DNA from 3 places in the Rhizobium sp. CC-YZS058 genome. Region 2 is predicted to be linked to each of the others. Evidence: predicted binding sites of a transcription regulator. Region 2 holds the regulator's gene; each other region holds the start of a gene.
The links. The regulator PhoB, encoded in region 2, activates phosphate uptake and scavenging genes when phosphate is short. The targets are predictions, from matches to a motif close to TGTCATNNANCTGTCAT.

Region 1 (4,521 bases), 1.0 Mb from region 2:
GCCTCCACCGTGATCTGCTACATCGACAACCCCAAGCGCATCACCGGCCGCTGAGCCACGCACCACTCTGGCTGAACGGATCGACGCTCCGAAAGACGGGACGCGTCTCCTGACGACCGCGTGGACTGTCCCCGCGAGACCGAACCAAAGCGGGCGGGGCTCCCATCGTCATGCTCCGGCCCGTCCCGACGATCCGCCGCCTCCTCCCGCCCGACCTCACCTCTGCCGCTCCTACGGCAGATCCTCGGGACGAGCCCGAGGAGGACGGCCGCGCAGGCCGGGGTCTTTTGCGGCTGCTACTCGGCCTTCAGGAAGTCGGCGACGTCGACTAGGACGAATTCGGTGTCGTCGGCTTTGGACAGAGCGCGGCCGGCAGAGAAGGGGAGGTTGTTGTCGTTGCCGACGACGATATGGGTCGCATCGACGCGGTCGACATTCTCGATGGTGACGAAGGGCATGGTGTAGGTGCCGTTCGTGGTTCCCTGGCGTGCCTCGCCGTTGGGGTCGGCGATTGCCATCAGGTCGATGAAGCCGATCTTGCGCACCGCCTTGCCCACGCGTTCCTCACCCATCTCGATCTTGTAGATGCGCTTGAGCTTGGCGGGGGTCGCGAAGCAGTCGGCCGTCGGGGCCTTGGGGTCCGGGCAGGCCTTGTCGCTGCTGCCGGCGCCGTTGTCGCGCTCGATCACCAGGGCGGTCTTGTCGTCGAGCATGTTGAAGTCGCCGATCGCCTCGCCGCCCTCGGCGAGCGGGTAGAGCCAGCTGCGGCCGGTCCAGGCCTTGGTGGCAACGTCGAGTTCGAGAATGCGAAGCGCCGGGCGGCCGTCCGCCTGCTCGACCGTCTCGCTGTCGGTCCAGATCGGCCCTTCGAGCAGGCCGTAGAGCTTGGACCCATCCGGAGAAAGGGCAAGCCCCTCATAGCCGCCGGAGCGCTTCAGGTTGAAGCTCGGCACGGGCTTGGAGGGGTCGGCCTGCAGGGTCAGCGTCGCATTGTCGGGCGAGGCGACCGGCTTGCCGTCGAGCAGGGTGGGAATGACATCGGTCAGGACGCCTGCGCGGCTGAACTTCAGGATGAAGGGGCCGAACTCCTCGCCGACCCAGAAACCGTCGGCCACCGGCTGGATCGATTCGACGTCGAAATCCGCTCCGGTGAGGTAGCGCGTCGCGGCACCTTCCATCGCGATCGGGAAGGGCGCCTTCCTGTCGGGATCGGTCAGGAACACGGTTTCGATGCGGTTGACCGTGCCAGTCGCCCAATCGAGCCGGAGATGGTGGAGCATCAGCATCGCGTCGGTCGAATTGAGCTTCGAGCCGAAACCATTGTCGGAGAGAGTCCAGGCCGTGCCGTCGGCTTGGGTGCGGATGCCGGAGAAGCCCTGCATCGGCTGACCGTCGAAGGGCAGCGACAGACCCGTTGACCGCTTGCCGTCCTTGCCCGGCACCGAGCCGAGCGCTTCGGCCCGCAGGCGATCGGCCGTCGTGAACTTGCCGGAGGTCTTCAGATAGGCCGGAGCATCCTCCGGCGCCTTCAGAAAGGTCGCGGCCGGCAGGATAGCCTGGGCGGAGAGCGTCGCGGGAAAAACCGTCTCCTCGGCATGGGCGGCGGAGGAGAGAAGCGCCAGCAGGGCAGCGGCAAAGAGAGAGCGTGTCATCGGGGGTCCTCGATCAGGTTTCGATGCCCGAGCGAATAGGCCGCCGAGATGATGCCGCCACGACGATTTGGCGACAGATCGGTGACAGGATGCGGGCTCGCCATGCGCCCGAGCGTGCCCCCGCCCGCCCGAAAGTTCCCCTCTGCCTGCCGGCATCTCCCCCACAAGGGGGAGTGGGGGTGGGGCGGGTGTGGTGCCACGATCGGGAGGGCGAGAGCCGTGCCTTGGTGGAGGTAGCTGTCATCCCCGAAAGCGCCCGAGGGGCAGACGCTCACCCCACGGTCTCTCCCCCCTTGTGGGGGAGATGGGCGGCAGCCCAGAGGGGGTCTTCGGGCGCCGCGCGGGCGGTCCCCCGATGCCTTGGTCTAAGCCGAGCGCAAGTCCCCCTCTGCCTGCCGGCATCTCCCCCACAAGTGGGGAGAGGGGGTGGGGCGGGTGTGCTGCGCGTATCAGGCGGCGGTGATGGTGGGTTCGGCCGGGGAGGGCGATGGGGGGGTGAGGTCGACGGCTTCGACCTTGCGGTCGACGAAGCGCAGGGCCACATCGCCGCGAATCAGGCGCAGGGCGGTTTCGCCGAACAGCTCGCGCCGCCAGCCATGCATGGCATCGACATTGGCCTTTTCGCCTTCGGCGGCGATGCGCTCCAGATCCTCGCCATTGGCGATGATCTTGGCGGCGACGCCCTGTTTCTCGGCGATCAGCTTCAGGAGAACCTTGAGCAGCTCCATGGCAGCCCCCGCGCCTTCCGGGGCCTGGGGCGCGCGCGGGATCTTCGGCATCTCGGCCTTGGGCAGGGCCAGCGCCTCGTTTACCGCGGCCATCACGGCGGCGCCGGCGGAGGAGCGCTCCCAGCCCTTCGGGATCGTGCGCAGGCGCGAGAGCGCTTCCGCATCCTTCGGCTGCTGCTGGGCGATCTCATAGAGAGCATCATCCTTGAGGATGCGGCCGCGCGGCACGTTGCGAGACCGGGCCTCGCGTTCGCGCCAGGCGGCGAGCCTTTGCAGGACAGCCAGTTCCACCGGCTTCTTCACGCGCATCTTCAGCCGCTGCCAGGCGTCGTCCGGATGCATGTCATAGGTTTCGCGCGCCTCGAGCACCGCCATTTCCTCGCTCAGCCAGCCGGACCGGCCTTCGCGCTCGAGCTCGGCGGAGAGATGCTGGTAGACGTCGCGCAGGTGGGTCACGTCGGCCAGCGCATAATCGAGCTGCTTCTCGGAAAGCGGCCGGCGGCTCCAGTCGGTGAAGCGCGAGGACTTGTCGATATGCTCGCCCTTGATGCGGCTGACAAGCTGGTCATAGGAGACGCTGTCGCCGAAGCCGCAGACCATGGCGGCGACCTGGGTGTCGAAGATCGGATGCGGAATGAGCCCGCCGAGATGGAAGATGATCTCGATATCCTGCCGTGCGGCGTGGAAGACCTTGACGACGCTGGCATCGGCCATCAGCGCGAAGAAGGGCGCGAGATCGATGCCCTTGGCCAGCGGATCGATGATCACCGCGCTTTCGGGGCCTGCCATCTGAATCAGGCAGAGCTCCGGCCAAAAGGTCGTCTCACGCAGGAACTCGGTGTCGATGGTGAGATAGGGACCCTTGGCAAGCGTGGTGCAGGCGGCCTGAAGCGCCTCTGTCGTATCGATAATCTCCATCGGATCCCTGCTGTCTGCCGGTTCTCGTTCTCTCTTTCCCTTTGTTGGTGCGATGTCAACCTTTGACACGAAATTGCCACGATCGGTCGGCGCCGCAAACGGATGCTCAACCCTCAGCTTACGCGGAGGTAGGCGGACATGCCGCTCTTCTGATGCTCGATGATATGGCAGTGGAACATCCAGTCGCCGAGGCTGTCGGCAACGAAGGCGAGTTCGGCCTGCTCGTCCGGCTGAAGCAGGATCGTATCGGTGGGCGGCGGCAGGGTGGCGTGCTTGCTGGCCGAAAGAACCTCGAAGGTCAGCCCGTGCAGATGCATGGGGTGGGCATGCGGCGTGCGGTTGGTGAGCTGCAGCACGTAGCTGCGGCCGAACTTGAGATCGGCGAGCGGCGCGACCGGGTCCGAGACGTCGCCCGGCCAGGCGACCTTGTTGATGGCCCAGAACGTATAGCCGAGCGAGCCGCAGATCGATTCCCGCGCGCCATGTTCGGCCGTGGCCGAGACATCGAGCGGGATGCGTTCGGCCGAGGAGAGGTCCGCTTTGGCGATCGGATTGGGTGCGAGCGCCGGCACGTCGCGCAGGTCCCGCTTCAAGGAGGAGCCTTCGGCGATGAAGCCGGCAACCGTAAAGGGCGCGGAGCCGCGGACATTGTCGAGCGTCACGCGCGCGCCCTCGGTTTGCGGCATGCGCAGCACCAGTTCCACGCGCTGGCCGGGGCCGAGATCCAGCCGGTCGAGCGGCACGGGCGCGGGCAGGGGGTTGCCGTCGAGCGCGAGGATGAGCGCCGGGGCGCCGTTAAGCGTCAGCGTGTAGATGCGCGTCACATCGGTGGCGGCGATGCGCAGGCGAAGGAGGCCGCCGGAGGGCGCGCGGTGATCCGGCGCGGTCTGCCAGTTCGTCGTCCGCACCGTGCCGTAGGTGCCGCCGCGGGCGGCATCGCGCGGCTTGAAGGCCGGCAGAAAGCCGCCATCCGCCCCAATGCGGAAATCGCGCAGGTTCATGACGATCTCGGCATCGAAGACGGGATCGGCGGGGTCTTCGACGACGATCACCCCGGTCAGACCGTGCCCCATCTGCGTCAGCGTGTTGCAATGGGGATGATACCAGAAGGTGCCGGCATCGGGCGGGGTGAAGGCATAGTCGAAACTGTCGCCCGGATAGACATAAGGCTGGGTCATCTCCGGCACGCCGTCCATCGCATTCGGCACGCGCAGGCCGTGCCA
Region 2 (4,521 bases):
CGCGATATCGGCATCAAGCGCCGCTACGCTTCCGAACGTCGCTTCCGCGCCTATGGCATTGCGGCGATCTGCACCGGCATTTTCTTCCTCTGCCTTCTGCTCTGGACGGTGATCTCCAACGGCTACACCGCCTTCCTGCAGACGACGGTCACGCTGCCGATCACCTTCTCCGAGCAGGTCATCGACCCCAAGAACGAGCGGGCGACCAATCCGGCCAAGCTGATGACGGCGAACTACCCGCTGCTGGTACGCGATGCGCTGGTGGCCAAGCTCGGCATCGATCCGAAGAACCGGGCGGATGTGAAGCTCGCCACCGACATGATTTCGGCGAGCGCCCGCACCCAGCTGCGCGACATCGTCGTCGCCAACCCGGCGATCATCGGCCAGACCATGCCGGTCGCCCTGCTTGCCGAAGGCAATATCGATTCCGCCAACAAGGGGCAGATCGATCTTTCGGTTGCGGAAGCCAACCGCAAGGTCAAGGACAAGCAGGTGGCCTGGATGAAGACGCTCGCCGAGGATGGCGCGCTGACGGCCAACTTCAACACCGGCCTCTTTACCTCGGGTGCGTCCTCGCGGCCGGAGGCCGCCGGCATCGGCGTCGCCGCTTTGGGCTCGCTCTACACGATGATGATCGTTCTGGTTCTCGCTCTGCCGATCGGCGTCGCCGCCTCGATCTATCTCGAGGAATTTGCGCCGAAGAACCGGCTGACGGACCTGATCGAGGTGAACATCAACAACCTCGCGGCCGTTCCCTCGATCGTCTACGGCCTGCTGGGCCTCGCCGTCTTCATCAACTTTGCCGGCCTTCCGCGCTCTGCGGCGCTGGTGGGTGGCCTGGTGCTGACGCTGATGACCCTGCCGACCATCATCATCGCCACACGGGCGGCGCTCAAAGCCGTGCCTCCATCGATCCGCGCAGCAGCCCTCGGTCTCGGCGCCTCGAAGATGCAGACGATCTTCCACCATGTCCTGCCGCTTGCCATGCCGGGCATCCTCACCGGCACCATCATCGGCCTTGCCCACGCGCTCGGCGAAACGGCGCCGCTGCTCCTGATCGGCATGGTCGCCTTCGTGGTCGATTTCCCCGGATCGCCGCTCGAACCCTCCACCGCACTACCGGTCCAGATCTACATGTGGGCCAACGAAGCCGAACGAGCATTTGTCGAACGGACCTCCGGCGCGATCATCATTCTCCTGATCTTCCTGGTGGTCATGAACCTTGGCGCAATCCTGTTGCGGCGTCGCTTTGAGCGTCGCTGGTAGTGAGGTAGAAACGATGAACATGATGACCGAAGCAGCACTCGAGAAGGCAGTGGACCAGAAAATGAATGCGGTGCCCCTGAAAATGGTCGGCAAGGATGTGTCGGTCTATTACGGCGAGAAGCGTGCGCTGTTCGACGTGAACCTCGACATCCGCGAAAACACCGTGACCGCGCTGATCGGCCCTTCGGGCTGCGGCAAGTCCACCTTCCTGCGCACGCTCAACCGCATGAACGACACGATCGACCATTGCCGCGTGACCGGCAAGATCACGCTCGATGGCGGCGATATCTATGATCCTTCGATCGATGTGGTGGAACTGCGCGCCCGTGTCGGCATGGTGTTCCAGAAGCCGAACCCCTTCCCGAAGTCGATCTACGAAAACGTCACCTATGGCCCGAAGATCCACGGGCTCGCCCGCACCAAGGCCGAGTTCGACGCGATCGTCGAGCAGAGCCTGCAGAAGGCCGGCCTCTGGAACGAGGTGAAGGACCGTCTGCACGAATCCGGAACCGGCCTCTCCGGTGGCCAGCAGCAGCGCCTGTGCATTGCGCGTGCCGTCGCCGTCAGCCCGGAAGTGATCCTGATGGACGAGCCCTGCTCGGCGCTCGACCCCATCGCCACCGCCAAGGTCGAGGAGCTGATCCACGAGCTGCGCGCCAATTACACGATCGTCATCGTCACCCACTCGATGCAGCAGGCCGCCCGCGTCTCGCAGCGCACCGCCATGTTCCACCTCGGCAATCTCGTCGAGGAGAACGACACCGACAAGATGTTCACCAATCCGGATGACCAGCGCACCCAGGATTACATCATGGGTCGCTTCGGCTGAGGCCCGTGCCCGCCGCGCCTCTTGAGACAAGGACAGGACCATGGCCAGCCATATCGTTTCCGTTTATGATGAAGACCTGAAATATCTGAGCCGCCGCATTTCCGAAATGGGCGGGCTCGCCGAGCAGATGGTCGCCGAATCCGTGCGCGCCCTCGTCAATGCCGATCTGGGCCTCGCCCAGAAGGTCATTTCCGACGATGTCGTACTCGACGATGCCGAGCGCCAGATCGGCGAAAAGGCGATCGTGACCATCGCCAAGCGCCAGCCGATGGCGGCGGATCTGCGCGAGATCATGGGCTCCATCCGCATTGCCGCCGATCTCGAGCGGGTGGGCGATCTCGGCAAGAACACGGCCAAGCGGGTGATCGCGGTGTCCAGCACCAGCCTGCCGCGCCAGCTCGCCCGTGGGCTCGAACATCTCGCCGAACTGGCGCTGATGCAGCTCAAGGAAGTGCTCGATGTCTATGCCTCGCGCTCGGCCGAAAAGGCCAAGAGCATTCGCGAGCGCGACAGCGAGATCGACGCCATCTACACCTCGCTGTTCCGCGAGCTCTTGACCTACATGATGGAAGATCCGCGCAACATCACCTCCTGCACGCATCTTCTGTTCTGCGCGAAGAACATCGAGCGGATCGGCGACCACGCGACCAACATCGCGGAAACGATCTACTACATGACCACCGGCGCCCAGCCGCTCGGCGAGCGCCCCAAGGATGATTCCGCAAACACGGTGGGTGCGCTCGCCACCTGAGTGATCCGGCTGCCGCGCGCCCCGTGTCTCAGGGCGGTCCCGCCTGCGTTCAACGGCGCTGGCGGCGCGGTACCCTCACTGTGCACTGACCCGCCGGCCTCCGGGGCCGGACAGCAAGAAGGGCCCTTGCGGCCAGTTGTGATCCCCGCACGCCGGACCGCCGGCGCGGGATGGGAGTAGGATGAAATGCAACCCAAGATAGCAGTCGTTGAAGATGAAGAGGCGCTGAGCGTTCTCCTCCGCTACAATCTCGAGGCGGAGGGCTTCGAGGTCGATACGATCGCGCGCGGCGACGAAGCGGAGATCCGCCTGCAGGAGCGCCTGCCGGACCTGCTCATCCTCGACTGGATGCTGCCGGGCGTGTCCGGCATCGAGCTCTGCCGGCGTCTGCGCCAGCGCAATGAAACGGAGCGGCTGCCGATCATCATGCTGACCGCACGCGGCGAAGAGAGCGAGCGCGTCCGTGGCCTGGCGACAGGAGCCGACGATTATGTCGTCAAGCCGTTCTCTACGCCGGAACTGATCGCGCGGGTGCGCGCCATGCTGCGGCGAGCCCGGCCGGAAGTGCTCTCCTCGCTCCTGAAATGCGGCGATATCGAGCTCGACCGCGAGACCCATCGCGTGCATCGCAAGAGCCGCGAGGTGCGTCTCGGCCCGACGGAGTTCCGCCTGCTGGAATTCTTCATGTCCTCGCCGGGCCGCGTCTTTTCGCGCTCGCAATTGCTCGACGGCGTCTGGGGACATGACATCTATGTCGATGAACGCACGGTCGACGTTCATGTCGGCCGGCTGCGCAAGGCGCTGAACTTCGCCAACATGCAGGACGTCATCCGCACCGTGCGCGGCGCCGGCTATTCGCTGGAAGGCTGATCGGACCCTCGGCCGGACGCTTCACACCCCGGCACGAACGAAAAAGCCCTTCCGAACACGAGGCGGGAAGGGCTTCTTCTCATTCGTTTTCCGTTTGCGCACTCAGCGCATGCGGCGGCGCTCGGCAGAGGGCTGGTAGGCGAGGCGGGCATGGAAGGTGCAGTAGGGCGACGTATCCGGCGCATCGTTGCCGCAGAAGTGGAACTCGTCCTTCATCGGATCGCCGATCGGCCATTTGCAGGTCCGGTCGGTCAGCTGCGTCAGCGCCAGCTTGCGCGACGAGGGCGATGCAATGTTGGTATTGGCCGGCTGCTGGGCGTCCTCGAAGAGAGCGACAGCGCGGTCCTGCGTTTCATGGATAACCATCGGGCTGGTGGCGCGGGCTGCCGGACGCGGCGCCACGGCGCGGGGCTGTTCCTGTGCCTGCGTGGCCGGCGCCGCGGAAACCGGACGAACGGGGGTCGCGGGCCGCTTCGGACGCGTAGCCGCCGGCGCGCTGCCGCCCGCCTTGGCACGACCCGGCAGGGACAGGCGATGCACCTTTCCGATCACGGCATTGCGGCTTACGCCGCCGAGCTGCGCGGCAATCTGACTCGCGCTCAGGCCTTCGGCCCAAAGCTTCTTGAGTTTCTCAACGCGCTCATCCGTCCAGTTCATGCTCTCGTGTCTCCCATCCCAGGCATTTCGGAGAGCGAATCCCTCACCGTGTTCCGGAAGCTCCGAAACCACAACGCCTTGACTCTTTTGGTGACTAGGTCCGCCGCATGCGTCTAGCAATTGAGAGTTAACCTAGAGATGGGGTGAC
Region 3 (4,521 bases), on a different contig from region 2:
CCTTCGAAAGCTTCAACGCGAACGCGGGATGGCCATGCTGTTCGTCACGCACAATCTGGGGGTCGTCGCGGAAATTGCTCATCGGGTCGCAGTCATGTATGCGGGGAGGATCGTTGAGACTGGCCCGGTCAGCGAGGTGTTCCGCAGACCGCGTCATCCCTACACGATCGGCCTGCTCGCTTCGATGCCCAGGCTCGGTGATGCGTCCCGTATGAAGCAGGCCGGCGAGCAGCTTGCCGCGATCCCGGGCGTCGTGCCGAGCCTCACGAACATGCCTCCGGGCTGTGCCTTCGAACCGCGTTGCCGCTTCGCTGTCGAAGCATGCCGCCAGGCGATACCACCACTTCTACACGTCAATCCACATCATGGCAGCCGATGCATTCGTTGGGAGGAGTTGTGAGATGGCGGTTCCTCTCCTGTCGGTTCGCAACCTCTCGAAACATTACGACGACCGCGGCTCGAGGCTCACGATCCTCCATGACGTTTCCTTCGAGATCGGCAAGGGCGAAGTCGTCGGTCTCGTCGGCGAGTCCGGTAGCGGCAAGACCACGATCGGACGATCGGTCCTGCGTCTTGTCGAACCGTCCTCCGGAAGCGTCCGCTACGACGGGGTGGAACTGACGACGCTTTCTGCGAAGGAGATGCAGAAGGCCCGGCCGCGCATGCAGTATGTTTTCCAGGACCCGTTCGCAAGTCTTTCGCCACGGATGACCGTGGGGCAGATCCTGACGGAGGGCCTCGGGATCCAGGGGATCGGCAACGCCGCGGAAAGAGTGGCTCGCGCGCGGCAGTCCCTGGAATTGGTCGACCTGCCCGGCGATGCGATGAACCGCTACGCCTATGAATTCTCCGGCGGGCAACGCCAGCGCATCGGCATCGCCCGCGCCTTGACGCTTGCCCCTGAGTTCATCGTCGCCGACGAGCCGGTGTCGGCGCTCGACGTTTCGATCCAGGCCCAGGTCATCAACCTGCTCCGAGACCTGCAACAGCGTCTCGGACTGACCATGCTGTTCATCAGCCATGATCTGGCCGTAGTCGAATACATATGCGATCGCGTGATCGTCCTCTATCTCGGCCGGATCATGGAAATCGCCCGCAGCGAAGAGCTCTACAGCCGTCCGCAGCATCCCTACACGCGCGCGCTGCTGTCCGCGATCCCTACACCCGATGTCGATGCGAAACGCGATCGGCAGATCCTGACGGGCGACATCCCGAGCCCTGCCAACCCGCCAAGCGGCTGCGTGTTCCGGACGCGCTGTCCGAACGTTCTCGCGGAATGCAGTCAGGTGGTTCCAGATCTAAGGGAAACATCACAGGGGCTTTACAAAGCCTGCATCCGCGACGACCTTGATTAAGAAAGTGATACGATGTGACGCCATACGATCGGCGGGGACTGGGCAAACCTCCTCCTGCCGATCGCAGAGGATGACAGCATCGAATTCGTTAAACTCGGCCAAGAAATCTGAATATCTGCTTCTTCGAACGTGGAATTCCTACCTGCATTTCCACAATCGCTTAAGACAGGTTCCGTTGCCGGAGCGCTCACCCCATCGGCGTCGTGAAGACCAGGTCGAGCCGGTCGGCGAGGAAGCGGGTGCGGATGTGTTGGATCGGGGTGTCGGAGGGGTCGACGTCGATCGCTTCGCTGATAAGGATGATGGCGTCGTGGCTGCAGTGCAGGAGTTCGGCATCGGCGGGCGGGACATGCATCGCGCTTACCCTTGTTTCCAGCCGTCGATAATCGCTGAGCCCCGATCGCGCCAAGGCCTGGGTGATCGAGCCGGTTTCGGCATAGGCGGTGACGATCTCCGGGAACCGCTCCGCCGGAAAATGCGAGGTGGATCGCGACAGCGGAACGCCGCCGACCACGGCCAGATGTTCCAGCCTGAAGAGCGGCGCGCCGGGTGAGAGCGAGAGTTTCGCAGCAAGGCCCGCAGACGCCGAAACCTTTTCCGCGCCGATCAACCGCCCCGAGGGCTCGAGCGACTGGCGTGTCATATTTTCCGAAAAGCGCGCGCGCGCGCCGATGGGATAGGTGATGCGCGGCGCAACGGAATTGATGAAGGTGCCGCGGCCGCGCTCTGCCCGCAGGATCCCTTCGGCCGCGAGCATGGCGATCGCCCGGCGCACCGTATGCCGGTTGACGCCGTGGCGTTCGGCGAGCTCCGCTTCCGGCGGCAGTTGCCCGACGAGCGATCCATCGGCGATGCCGCCCCGCAAGGCATCCGCAACCCGCCGCCACCGCGCCACACCGTCATCAAGATCGTTCATCGCATTCTCCGGCAGCCCTGCTGGCTCCGCTCGTCATCACAGTGTCATCGACCACGGTCTATAACACGCCTCAAGACTGGTTGTCTAAACAATTAGACAACTTACGACGAGAGATGCAGATGAGCGGAAATAGACGGAAACGGACACTGGACGCCCTGGCGGCGCTCGATCTCGAAACCCTCCAGAGGCTGCATGACCGCCACCTGTCGGCTGCGCCGCGCGCAGAGGCAGTGCGCGGCCCGGAGGTTGGCCTCGTCATGGTGCGTGGGCGGATCGGCGGAGGCGGCGCGCCCTTCAATCTCGGCGAGGCCAGCGTCACCCGCGCCTCGGTCCGCCTGCCGAGCGGCGAACTCGGCCATGCCGTCATCCTCGGCCGCGACCCCGCCAAGGCCGCGCTCGTCGCGCACTGCGATGCTCTCGGGCAAACGGCGGAGTGGCAGAGGGTGGTCGATGCGCAAATTGTCGCCCCCTCCCTGGCGGAGGCGAACGAACGGAGGCGCAAGAGAGCCGAAGAGACCGCCGCGACGCGGGTCGAGTTCTTCACCATGGTTCGGGGAGAAGACGCATGAGCACGTTGCTTGCCGACGGCGGGTTCAAGGATACGGCGTTCTCGGCACAGGCCGTGTTCCGGCGGGTGATGGATGCCTTCTCCAGACCGGGGACGATCGTCTCGCTGGACGGGTTCTGCGCGCCCCCGCCCCGTCTCGGCATGGCGACCGGCGCGTTCCTCCTGGCGCTTTCCGATTATGATACGCCGGTCTGGCTCGAGGATCCGGATCTGCGTGCGTCCTGCGCCGCCTGGCTCGGCTTCCAGACGGGGGCGCCCCTTGCTTCGGAAGCGGCATCCGCCGCCTTTGCGGTCCTGGCTCCATCCACGCTGTCGGCGCGATGGGCTGCCTTCGCGAAGGGCGAGAGCGCCTATCCGGATCGTTCCACCACTCTGATCCTTCCCGTTTCTGCCTTTGCAGGCGGGCCGTCGCTGATCCTGAAAGGGCCGGGCATCGAGCATCAGGTGCGGATCGCGCCCCTGGGGCTCGTTCCGGATTTCGTCGCGGCGCAGGCCGCCAATCGCGCGCTCTTCCCGCTTGGGCACGATCTCCTTCTGACCTGCGGCGGGCAGGCGCTGGCATTGCCGCGCACGACCATGATCGAGGAGGGTTGATCCATGTATGTTGCCGTGAAGGGTGGCGAAGCCGCCATCGAGGAGGCCCATCGTCTTCTCGCCGATCGTCGGCGAGGGGATCGCGACGTCCCCGCGCTCTCCATCGACCAGATCGCCGGGCAGCTGTCGCTTGCCGTCGATCGGGTGATGGCCGAGGGGTCGCTGTTCGATCCGGCGCTGGCCGCCATGGCTGTCCGCCAGGCGCGGGGGGATCTCATCGAGGCGATCTTCCTCGTGCGGGCCTATCGTACAACCTTGCCGCGCTTCGGCGCCAGCACGCCGGTCGATACGGCCGCGATGCATATCGAACGGCGGATCTCCGCCACCTACAAGGACCTTCCCGGCGGACAGCTGCTCGGCCCGACCTTCGATTATACCCATCGCCTGATCGACCCGGACATGGCTGGCGACCATCCCGTCGCCCCGCCGAACCGGCGGCCGGTCGAGGCGCAGGAGGCGGCGCCGCGCGTCACCGATCTGCTCGATGCAGAAGGGCTGATCGAACCCGACCGCCCTTCCGATGCGCAGCCCGGCGACCTCACCCGCGATCCCGTCGATTTTCCCGTCGGGCGCGACCTGCGCCTTCAGGCGCTGGCCCGCGGCGACGAAGGGTTTCTGCTGGCACTCGGCTATTCCACCCAGCGCGGCTATGGCCGGACCCATCCCTTCGTCGGCGAAATCCGCATCGGTCTCGTCGATCTCGAAATCGAAGTCCCGGAACTGGGCTTTTCGGTGGTCATCGGCGAAGTCCGGGTGACCGAATGCCAGATGGTGTCGCAGTTCAAGGGCACGTCGGGCGAGGGCCCGCGCTTTACCCGCGGCTATGGCCTCGTCTTCGGCCAGTCCGAGCGCAAGGCCATGGCCATGAGCCTCGTCGACCGCGCGTTGCGCGCCGACGAGTTCGACGAGCAGCGGCTGGCGCCGGCCCAGGACGAGGAATTCGTCATTGCTCATTGTGACAATGTCCAGGCGACCGGCTTCGTCGAACATCTCAAGCTCCCCCACTATGTCGACTTCCACGCCGAACTCGACCTGTTGCGCCGGCTCCGTGCGGCGGCCGCTCATGAAACGGGCGACGATCTCGATCC

Region 1: the regulator PhoB is predicted to act here: its motif matches at 1,723-1,739, upstream of U8330_RS11355 (esterase-like activity of phytase family protein).
Region 3: the regulator PhoB is predicted to act here: its motif matches at 2,303-2,319, upstream of phnF (phosphonate metabolism transcriptional regulator PhnF).

What each region holds. Positions count from the first base shown of each region.
Region 1 covers NZ_JAYESJ010000001.1:2,354,124-2,358,644, reverse strand. The annotation lists gene U8330_RS11360 (hypothetical protein) at 1-54, shown strand, start outside; gene U8330_RS11355 (esterase-like activity of phytase family protein) at 297-1,652, opposite strand; gene rnd (ribonuclease D) at 2,102-3,292, opposite strand; gene U8330_RS11345 (multicopper oxidase family protein) at 3,412-4,521, opposite strand, start outside.
Region 2 covers NZ_JAYESJ010000001.1:3,379,883-3,384,403, reverse strand. The annotation lists gene pstA (phosphate ABC transporter permease PstA) at 1-1,266, shown strand, start outside; gene pstB (phosphate ABC transporter ATP-binding protein PstB) at 1,280-2,095, shown strand; gene phoU (phosphate signaling complex protein PhoU) at 2,136-2,846, shown strand; gene phoB (phosphate regulon transcriptional regulator PhoB) at 3,033-3,716, shown strand; gene U8330_RS16185 (GcrA family cell cycle regulator) at 3,819-4,373, opposite strand.
Region 3 covers NZ_JAYESJ010000003.1:369,158-373,678, reverse strand. The annotation lists gene U8330_RS22335 (ABC transporter ATP-binding protein) at 1-400, shown strand, start outside; gene U8330_RS22330 (ABC transporter ATP-binding protein) at 402-1,355, shown strand; gene phnF (phosphonate metabolism transcriptional regulator PhnF) at 1,543-2,271, opposite strand; gene phnG (phosphonate C-P lyase system protein PhnG) at 2,391-2,840, shown strand; gene phnH (phosphonate C-P lyase system protein PhnH) at 2,837-3,433, shown strand; gene U8330_RS22310 (carbon-phosphorus lyase complex subunit PhnI) at 3,437-4,521, shown strand, end outside.